3 regions of the Peribacillus sp. NPDC097675 genome follow, and region 2 is predicted to be linked to each of the others. Evidence: riboswitches for the same ligand, from Rfam matches in the RefSeq annotation. Region 2 holds a riboswitch; each other region holds the start of a gene.
What was found. Region 2 has a riboswitch for thiamine pyrophosphate ahead of tenA (thiaminase II). Riboswitches for the same ligand answer to the same signal wherever they lie in the genome.
Positions count from the first base shown of each region.

Region 1: linked by a shared signal. The riboswitch ahead of ACQKL5_RS11500 (3-oxoacyl-ACP reductase) and the one ahead of tenA (thiaminase II) in region 2 are both predicted to bind thiamine pyrophosphate.
Region 3: linked by a shared signal. The riboswitch ahead of thiT (energy-coupled thiamine transporter ThiT) and the one ahead of tenA (thiaminase II) in region 2 are both predicted to bind thiamine pyrophosphate.

Region 1 covers NZ_JBNNSK010000007.1:37,283-40,539, forward strand. Annotated here, with positions in the region: gene ACQKL5_RS11490 (DUF4352 domain-containing protein) at 1-289, opposite strand, end outside; gene ACQKL5_RS11495 (alkaline phosphatase) at 307-1,674, opposite strand; TPP riboswitch at 1,911-2,015, shown strand; gene ACQKL5_RS11500 (3-oxoacyl-ACP reductase) at 2,095-2,859, shown strand; gene ACQKL5_RS11505 (AbrB family transcriptional regulator) at 2,863-3,257, opposite strand, start outside.
Region 2 covers NZ_JBNNSK010000003.1:210,110-213,366, reverse strand. Annotated here, with positions in the region: gene ACQKL5_RS06500 (N-acetyltransferase family protein) at 1-9, shown strand, start outside; gene ACQKL5_RS06495 (aspartyl-phosphate phosphatase Spo0E family protein) at 61-240, opposite strand; gene ACQKL5_RS06490 (Fur-regulated basic protein FbpA) at 488-676, opposite strand; SAM riboswitch class I at 844-947, opposite strand; TPP riboswitch at 1,110-1,215, shown strand; TPP riboswitch at 1,284-1,374, shown strand; gene tenA (thiaminase II) at 1,481-2,170, shown strand; gene thiW (energy coupling factor transporter S component ThiW) at 2,180-2,704, shown strand; gene thiD (bifunctional hydroxymethylpyrimidine kinase/phosphomethylpyrimidine kinase) at 2,673-3,257, shown strand, end outside.
Region 3 covers NZ_JBNNSK010000011.1:148,958-152,214, reverse strand. Annotated here, with positions in the region: gene ACQKL5_RS16870 (transglycosylase domain-containing protein) at 1-32, opposite strand, end outside; gene ACQKL5_RS16865 (universal stress protein) at 274-798, shown strand; gene thiT (energy-coupled thiamine transporter ThiT) at 845-1,426, opposite strand; TPP riboswitch at 1,527-1,629, opposite strand; gene ACQKL5_RS16855 (cation diffusion facilitator family transporter) at 1,879-2,766, shown strand; gene ACQKL5_RS16850 (ATP-binding protein) at 2,974-3,257, shown strand, end outside.

The sequences.
Region 1 (3,257 bases), on a different contig from region 2:
TGATATCCTTGATTATTACCTGTATGGGGCCCAGCTTCACCGTCTCATTTACCTGCTTATACTCTTTTAAAGACATTTCACCTTTTGCATCGGAAACTTGTTGACCCACCTCTTTCAATTCACGATCATCCGGAAGTTGAGGATTTGGAACATACACTTCCTTCTTCACCAATGTTTTGGCACTTTCCTCTGTTTTTTCTGTCGCGATTGATTTTTCATCAAAGGCTGGCTGAGTGTTGAGTGCACAAAATGTGGTTAATAAAAAGGCACTTATGAGTAGTCTGTTCACGGAATCCCTCCCAGTATTTATTTTAATAAATCAAAGATGATGGTGGCTTGGTCGGTGTTGTCGACCTGTCCGGCAAAACGCTCCTTATATGGTCCGTATGCATAGACGGGTACATCTTCCCCCGTATGTCCCCCGGTTGTCCAAGCCGTATTGGACCTATTATCAAAAATGGCCTCAATCGCATTGTCGATGGTCGTAACGTTTTTACTCGTGACAGCATCTTTGACCGATTCTATTTCCTCTTTCGTTAGCTTGACTTCATGTTGATCTATATACTGTTGCAAGGTTTTTTCGACATCTGCTCCCTTTACGATGGCATCTGCCATAAAGTCAGGTGTCCGTTTGGCAGCTTTAATCGGCTCGCCGGACCAGTTATACACTCCCTTTGCCCCAATGGAGAATCCTCCCGTTGAATGGTCAGCCGTCGCCACGACTAAGGTATGCTTATCTTTTTTAGCAAAATCAATCGCTGCTTTGTAGGCCTTTTCGAAATCCTCCATTTCACTCATGGCTCCGACAATGTCATTATCATGGCCAGCCCAATCAATTTGGCTTCCTTCCACCATCAAGAAGAATCCGTCCTTATTCTTATTCAAGCGTTGAATCGCCGAGTCTGTCATATCTTCCAATGATGGTGTTTCGGAAGTGCGGTCAATCATTTTGGGTAGGCCCTCTTTAGCAAACAATCCTAAAACCTGTTTGTTTTTATCCTTTACCAGCTGTTTTTTATCCGTCACGTAACTATACCCATCTTTTTTGAATGCTTTTGTCAAATCGACATCGGGCCGTACGAAATTGGATTGACCTCCACCTAAAAGAACGTCGATTTTATGTTGGCCATTTATTAAATCCTTGTAATAATCGTCCGCAATGCCATTCATGTTCTTTCGGTTTTCGTCATGTGCACCAAATGATGCCGGAGTGGCATGAGTGATTTCTGATGTTGCAACAAGGCCAGTCGATTTCCCGCTTTCCTTTGCCGCCTCCAACACCGTTTTGACTTCTGTCTTATCATTGTCGACAGCAATGGCTGCATTATACGTTTTCACACCGGCTGACATCGCCGTTGCTGCTGAAGCAGAATCAGTGATGTTCTGTGTAGGATCTTCTGGGTATGTCATCTGCTGACCCACTAGATATTTATCAAATGCTGTCCTTTCAGCTACAGTCGTAGCAGGTCTATCTTTCAAATATCGGTAAGCGGAAGTATAAGAGACCCCCATTCCATCCCCTATCATGAAAATGACATTTCTAATTTCAGGCTCTTTCTTAGGCTTTCCTTTTGCCAAAACATCGTCATTTGTACCTCCCCACGCTACACTTCCAAAGGCTAATGCAGTAATGATAGCAACCGGCAAGATTCTTTTACTGAATGTACGTCTCATAAAAAACGCCCCCTACTCATTTATTGGAATATTCAATTTCAATATACATCCTGTTCATGTACCTACCATTAAGGAGATGTAAAAAATATAAGAGTATTTTGTAAATGAATCGTAAATGCACCATACTGTAACAGTTTTTAATATCCATACTATTCCTCTTAAGATGGATTATATGAGAAAGAATAGTAACCCTAGAGCACCTTTGTCGTTTATGCTATACTTCAAGGAATTCATATATATAGCACTAGGGGAGCCTTTTTTGGCTGAGAGGAGTGGCAACACTCTGACCCTTTGAACCTGATCTGGCTAGCACCAGCGGAGGGAAGTGGCATTGAACTGAAACTTTTCTCATTCAAGGTCACCCCTCTAATCGGGTGAGCTTTTTTTATGAAAAAAATGGGGTAAGGGAGAGGTTTATTTATGAAGATAAGTGATCAAATTGTATTGGTGACAGGAAGCAGCAGGGGCCTTGGTTCCGCCATCGCTCAAGGGTTTGGTCGGGAGGGTGCCCGGGTCGTGGTCAACTATTTTCAAAGTGGAGATAAAGCCCAGCAAGTGGTTGAAAAAATTGGGCAGAACAGGGCGATTGCAATTCGCGCTGATGTTAGAAACCAGTCGGAAGTCAAAGCTATGTTTCAAAGGGCGAAAATGCATTTTGGTCAACCCATCACAACGATTGTAAATAACGCTTTAGTGAACTTCAGCTTTGATGTAGATAACATTAAAACAGCCGAGACCATTTCATGGGAAGATTATCAATCCCATTTCGAGGGAAGCATAAAAGCATCATTACTTACCGTACAAGCCGGTCGAAAAGACATGATTGAAGGGAAATTCGGACGGATTATCAACATCGGGACCAATCTATTTCAAAATCCCGTCATCGCCTACCATGACTACAATACCAGTAAAGCCGCTCTTCTTGGATTCACACGAAACATGGCGAGTGAATTGGGTAAAGACGGAATCACCGTCAATATGGTTTCAGGGGGCCTGCTAATGAAAACCGACGCAAGTTCTGCAACTTCAGATGAGGTCTTCCACCTCATAGAAGAAAGTACACCACTAAAAAAAGTGACCACCCCAGAAGAGGCAGCCGATGCTGTATTATTCTTTGCCTCTCCGTGGAGCCGAGCCGTGACCGGTCAGAATCTAATTGTTGATGGCGGCCTGGTGATGGGGTAAACACTATGCAGATAAGTCGGGATGTCTATTTTTTTGATTTGCTTGATGGTGTAAGAATTTAAATAATGGCGGCAATGTCACATACACCATTAACACCCTGAGCACCTGAACAGCAACGACAAACATCGGATCGGATTCAAGTGCAACTGAAGTGGCGGTCATTTCCGCCACTCCCCCTGGTGCAAAAGCCAATGAGGTAGTCATAAAGGTCATTCCAGTCATTCTCGAATCGATATACGCACAAAGTATCATCATGAATATAAAAGCAACGGTACTTAAGGAAGACACCACCAGAATTTTTTTCATACCTACGAACATGGCCCTATTGAACTTCGATCCCACGCTTGCACCAATCATGATTTGTGAAACAATCATGAAGCTATCTGGCCACCAGGCAT
Region 2 (3,257 bases):
ACTACATGACTCATTTAGAGGCAATGGACTAGATTTGTTTTTAGAAGAACTTTATTCAATTTAATTTTTTGGAAGTGCATGATCTAAGTATTTTACAGATGTCACAGCGTTTAGCAACGAATCCAACTCTTGGCTTGCTTGAACGGCAAGTCTGCTTGTAAAACCATAATTCGTTGCTAACTTGATCATTTCTTTTCGCTTTTCTTCTATTTTATCCACTGTTATATGAGAATACTGCAATATTATCACTTCCCATTTTTTCAAGTATTTTACACTTTTCATCATAATCAAAATACTAGTTAAAATCAATCATATTCTATGATTTAAATATGTTTTTTCAAGGTATATGTGTGAAAATTTACCCATACACATACCAATTTATGTACTAATTATGTCAGTTTATAAAAAGAAGAAGCACTTGCTCTATCATGCAGCAAATGCTTCTTCTTTTCTTTTAGCTATTAATTTAATGATAGTAACATATTAGCTATGTCATACATTCTGGAGGTGACTCATTACCTGTTCTATCTATAATAATTCTATATTCATCCTCAAGAGCTTTTAATGGAGCATCATATAAATGCTTTTCATCAGAGGTTTTATATACACCATTAGATAGTAGTTCTTCTATCAATAATGCTCTCCTCTGTTCTTTTTTCTCGAAAAACTCTGCCATATAAATGGCTCCTTTCCTTAGGTTCATACTTCTGAATAAGCTTAATCTTATAGGCTTCGCTTAAGCCAAAATATATATACCTTTTTTGCAGTTTCCTTAAACATCATTTAACAAAAATAAAAACCCCTTCTAATCCAAGAAGAGGTTGACAGAGGTCCGTTCGTCTCTTCTTATCTCCCAAGCATACGCTTGTTGGAAGAAGCACAGTACCACGATGGGCCTGTTGCCGAGGTTTCTTAGGGCCAAGTCCCTCCACCTCTCTGGATAAGAATATGATATATAAATGATTTCGACATGATTTTATATCAATAACAACCAAAAGTCAATTGCATTCAATATTTTTTATACTTTTCACCTATTAAACTCTTTTAGAAAACGGGCTTTTCGGTTGCATTTTCCTTTTTATCTGTTATGATGACACTAATCACATACGAATTACCACTAGGGGAGTCTTTATAAAGACTGAGATGGAATGTTGTTCCGGACCCTTTGAACCTGACCCGGCTCATACCGGCGGAGGAAAGTGGATGATATCGTCTTCGTACGTTTGACTTTATCCATCTACCCCGTTCCGTTTTCAGGAACGGGTTTTTTATGTAATTTAATAGCAGACTGCTAGGGGAGCCATTAGGCTGAGAATCAAACCCTTTGTACCTGATCTGGGTCATACCAGCGGAGGAAAGCAGGTTGTAAAGGGATCCGTCCATTCCTAGAACAGCCGCTTTCTAATTGAAAGCGGCTGTTCTTCATTTATAAGCACTAAGCCTTCCTAAGTATGTGAATGAAATCAAGGAGGAAAAAACCATGACGAATACCCAATTAGAATCTTTCAGCGAGAGACTTCACAATCGTGCAAAAGAAATCTGGAAAAGGAATCATACACATCCCTTTGTTCAGGCAATTGGAGATGGAACGCTTTCAGAAAGTAAATTTGCCTATTACTTGAAGCAGGATTATATCTATCTTATCGAGTATTCCAAACTTTTCGCTTTAGGTGCTATCAAGGCTAACGATATGGAAACCATGGCCAAGTTTGCAGGTATTTTAAATGAGACTCTCCATGTAGAAATGAATTTGCATCGGAACTACTGCAAAGAGTTCGGAATCAGCTCGGAAGAATTAGAAAAAACCGAACCCACGCCCATTACCCTTGCCTATACAGGCTATATGCTAAATGCCGCACATCACGGGACACTGGCTGACATTGTCGCCTGTTTGCTTCCATGTGCTTGGGATTATTATGAGATTGGTCTGCTATTAAAAGAACAAAACGGAAAAGCGTTACCGACAAATCGTTATGCCCAGTGGATTGAATCGTATTCATCTCCTGAATTCGCCGAATCCCATATATGGTTAGCTAAGCTTTTAGATGAGCTGACTGAAGGTTTACCTGAAAAAGAACAAAATAAATTAGAGAAACACTTTTTAATGACCTCCCGATATGAATATTTATTTTGGGATATGGTTCACAACGAACATGATTGGCCGCTTTGAATGTTAAGTATGAGCAAATTATTACGGAAAATGACGCTGACTGGCATGTTCACGGCAATCACTACCTTAACTAGTTCGTTCGTTTTTGTCCCGGTTGGATATGCAAAGATCTTTCCTATTCAGCATGTAGTTAATGTCATCACAGCCGTTATATTGGGACCGTTTTTTGCTGTGACACAAGCCTTTTTGGTTTCCCTTATCAGAAACATGACAGGTACTGGTTCCATTTTTGCGTTTCCGGGAAGCATGATTGGTGCCCTCCTGGCCGCGGTGCTTTACCAGAAAACAAAAAAGATGGGGTTCGCCTGCTTAGGTGAAATATTGGGGACCGGCATTCTTGGTTCTTTGGCCTGTTATCCAATAGCTGTCTTATTATTGGGAAAAAAGGCGGCGCTTTTTGGTTTTGTACCAGCTTTTCTTCTTAGTTCATTAATGGGGTCACTTTTAGCCCTTCTTTTATTGAAAGGTCTCTTGAAAAATCATTATATGAGGAGGTTATTATATGAAAACAGCACTAACAATCGCGGGATCTGACTCAGGGGGTGGAGCCGGAATTCAAGCTGATTTAAAGACTTTTTCGGCACATGGGGTTTATGGCATGTCTGTTATCACAGCTGTCACGGCGCAAAACACCATGGAAGTTCGCTCAGTCCAACCTATCGATTCAGCCATGATTACCGATCAAATTGCGGCCATTTTTGAAGACATTCATGTCGATGCAGTAAAAATAGGAATGCTTGGATCTAAGGAGACCGTCGAAACCGTTGCAAATTCACTTAAGTTATTCAAGACTGCCACCGTCGTCCTTGATCCTGTCATGATATCCAAAAGCGGGCACCATCTGCTGGATGAAGGGGCCATTTCATCGTTGAGAACCGACTTACTTCCACTTGCTACACTTGTTACACCCAATATACCTGAAGCCGAAGTCCTTACCGGGTTTTCAATCCGGACGAAACAAGACTTTTATAAGGCATGTACCGCTATTCTTGAACTGGGACCGCAAGCGGTATTACTGAAAGGAGGGCATGCAGCAGGAAATCCCAACGACCTCTTATATGATGGGCAGGAATTCACTTGGTTCAAG
Region 3 (3,257 bases), on a different contig from region 2:
ACCCCCATTTTCCCAGATGCGACATGCTTCATTAAAAATATTTTACCCTTTTTATGAAAGATAACTCTTGCAATGGGTCAAAAGACAAAGTTTCAGCTTACAAACATTCTTTCTTTCATCCTTTTTCCACAAAAGTGCATGCATCCTATGTAGTCTAGTCTTTTCTCATACCCTATACCCTATTTAATAATCAATATACCTTTGAAAAAGGGATGAAACCAGAAAAAACGGGTATATAACCTGTAATGACATAATATGGGGAGAGATGATCAGATGAAGGAATTGAAACGAATTGTCATCGCGCATGATGGAAATGAAGATAGTAATCGGGCAATAGAATACGGAGCCACATTAAAAAAAGCATTTCCTGATGCTGTAATGACCATTGTTCAAGTGTTGAATGAAAAGGGGGACAACCGCATTATTGAAAGTGCATCAGCTCCAGGATTCGTTCCGGCTGCAGGCTTTTATGTTGATCCCTCACAAACGCATCCCGTTACAGAAGTGGAGCATCAGCTTCAAATGCGGGCTAACGATACTCCCTCCGTTTTTGAAAATAACGCAAGGATCGCCGAAAGTAACTTACTAAGCCTGCTAAATGAATATGGCATTATAGGGGAAGTTGAGATATTGGAAGGTAATGCCCCCGATAGTATATGTGAGTACGCAAAGCGAACCGATGCCGATCTAATTATTGTCGGTAACAGTTCCAAGAGTGGTTTGGAACGATTTTTCCTTGGAAGCACAAGTAGCTCCATCGCCAAGCATGCACCTTGCTCGGTATTTATTGCAAAATGACAATAAGGGCCGGCTCATCCTTGAGCCGGCCCTTTTCTCATTTACCTTAATAGGCTTTTTTGATTAAAACATTTGAAGCAGCCGAATAAAGCACCATTATCACGACCGCAGATAAGATAAAACTAATCAGCATATATGTCCCATTGTAGATTAATGAATAAAGAACGACTGGCTGTCCTTCTGGCGCATATTTACCAAAGAAAACGATACCTGATGTAAAATGACAGATAAACCTCAGAAAACTGCCCACGAACATGCCGCCTATTCCAAATAATTTCGCTTTCAAACGGTTTTCCTCTTTATAATTATTCACGAATCCATTCATGAATAATCCAGAAATTCCTACGACGGTAAAGGCAAGGAAGTAATCTATGAATCCCTGAAGCGGTGTCATGATTTGGACCGGCGTAGTGACTAACTGCAAAAGTCCCAATAATAAACCGGTTGCCATTCCGCCCTTGATCCCCCAGCGATAGCCCATTAAAAAAATGGGCACCATGGCAATGGAAATCGATCCCCCCTGCGGCCAAATCCTTGCAAAAACGAAGCCGGAGACTAAATCCAGCAGTAATGCCAATGCAGAAAAAATGGCAACCTCGGTCATGAATAATGTTTTATGCTTCATCATCTCTCACCCTTCTCCACGTGCAAAAGTGCCCATGAGTTCCCGTGTTGCTTTTTTTTGCATACAAAAAAGCAACACCAGGGCGGTAATGGATGCCCAGTATTGCTATCCAAAACCACATCCCTACGCTAGTACTAACTAACAGGTTCATAGGGTCTGAACTCAAACGTTCACTCTCAGCCAACTTGGCTCCCCTTGTGGAAGTATTTAATTTTTAATCCTCGGTTAGAATATACTACTAGTTTCTATAAATAACAAGTAAATAAATGCAAAGAATCCTTTTCCACCTTCCCTTTTATTGGTTATATTTTTTCACATAACCAACTTCTTTACATACCTTCAATACACATGGCATAAACCAAGTTAGATGGATTAAGACGACAATTTTTCTATAGACTCACTACGGTTAGATTTGATATCTTTATTAAGGCTATTTTGCACGAGGGGGAAAAGACATGGATAAACATTCAATTTCTGCTGAAAAGGGAGCCTATATCAGTATTGCCGCATATATATTCTTGTCAGCCCTCAAATTAACATTTGGTTATTTTGGTGACTCCAAGGGGCTTTGGGCAGATGGATTAAATAACACAACCGATATCATTGCCTCTGTTGCTGTATTAGTAGGTTTAAAAATATCGAAAAGACCACCTGATGATAATCATTCATACGGTCATCTGAGAGCTGAAACCGTAGCTTCATTGGTTGCTGCCTTCATTATGATCACGGTTGGCCTACAGGTCATATACAGTGCCATTGAATCTTTCTTCTCACAGGATACGTCAGTTGTACCCGATATGTTTACTGCTTACGTCGCTTTATTCTCCGCCATCTTCATGTACGGAATCTATCGCTACAATTTAGCATTGAGCAAAAAGACAAAAAGTGCTTCCATTCATGCTGTTGCACAGGATAATCGTTCGGATGCTTTGGTTAGTATCGGCGCTTTCATAGGTATCATCGGGAGCACAATCGGAATTTCATGGTTAGATGCCGTCGCGGCATTGGTGGTGGGTTTGATGATTTGTAAAACCGCTTGGGACATTTTCCATGCCGCTTCACTCTCTTTGACGGATGGGTTCGATGAGCAACATCTACAACAAATCGGTCAAACCATCGAGCTAACGGATGGTGTGAAAGACATGAGTGAAATTAAAGCTCGAATGCATGGAAATGAAATCCTTGTCGAAGCTACCGTTCATGTCAATCCGCTTTTGACCGTCATCCAAAGTCACGATATCACTGTGAAGGTGGAAGAAAACCTTCTAAAGGAACATGGCATTAAACATGTCATCGTTCATATTGAACCATATGTATTTCAAAAAAAAGGTACCCGTCAATAATTTGCGGTACCTTTTTTAATATACAAAACCTTATTTTTACGTTATTTACCTACAATTAATAATAACCGCGAAACTCCTGCACATATCCCCCATTAAATGAGTATTTAAAGAAAGCTTTTAATCTGGTATTATTAAAAACGTATATAAGTTTTGGAATTATATTCAAATTAATTCATAATAAAGTAAAAAAATTCATTTTCCTACACGATGGAGGGCAAAATGGTATTGAATCGAGAAATGACTCTTCACTTCCTATCTTCTCATAAAACTACTATCCTTACCGAATGGAAAGAGCGCTTGAAACATTTACCGGATAGTTATATAGACTATTTTGAAGAAGACATAGAAAAAATCTTAAATTCACTGATGAAACAACTAAAAGAAACAGATACTAACTTCGATGAGTTATTAAAGGATTTAGGAGAAAAAATTTCTGCTAACCGAGTCAAACAGCATTTAAATATGGATATTTTCTTTTCTATAACCTCGAT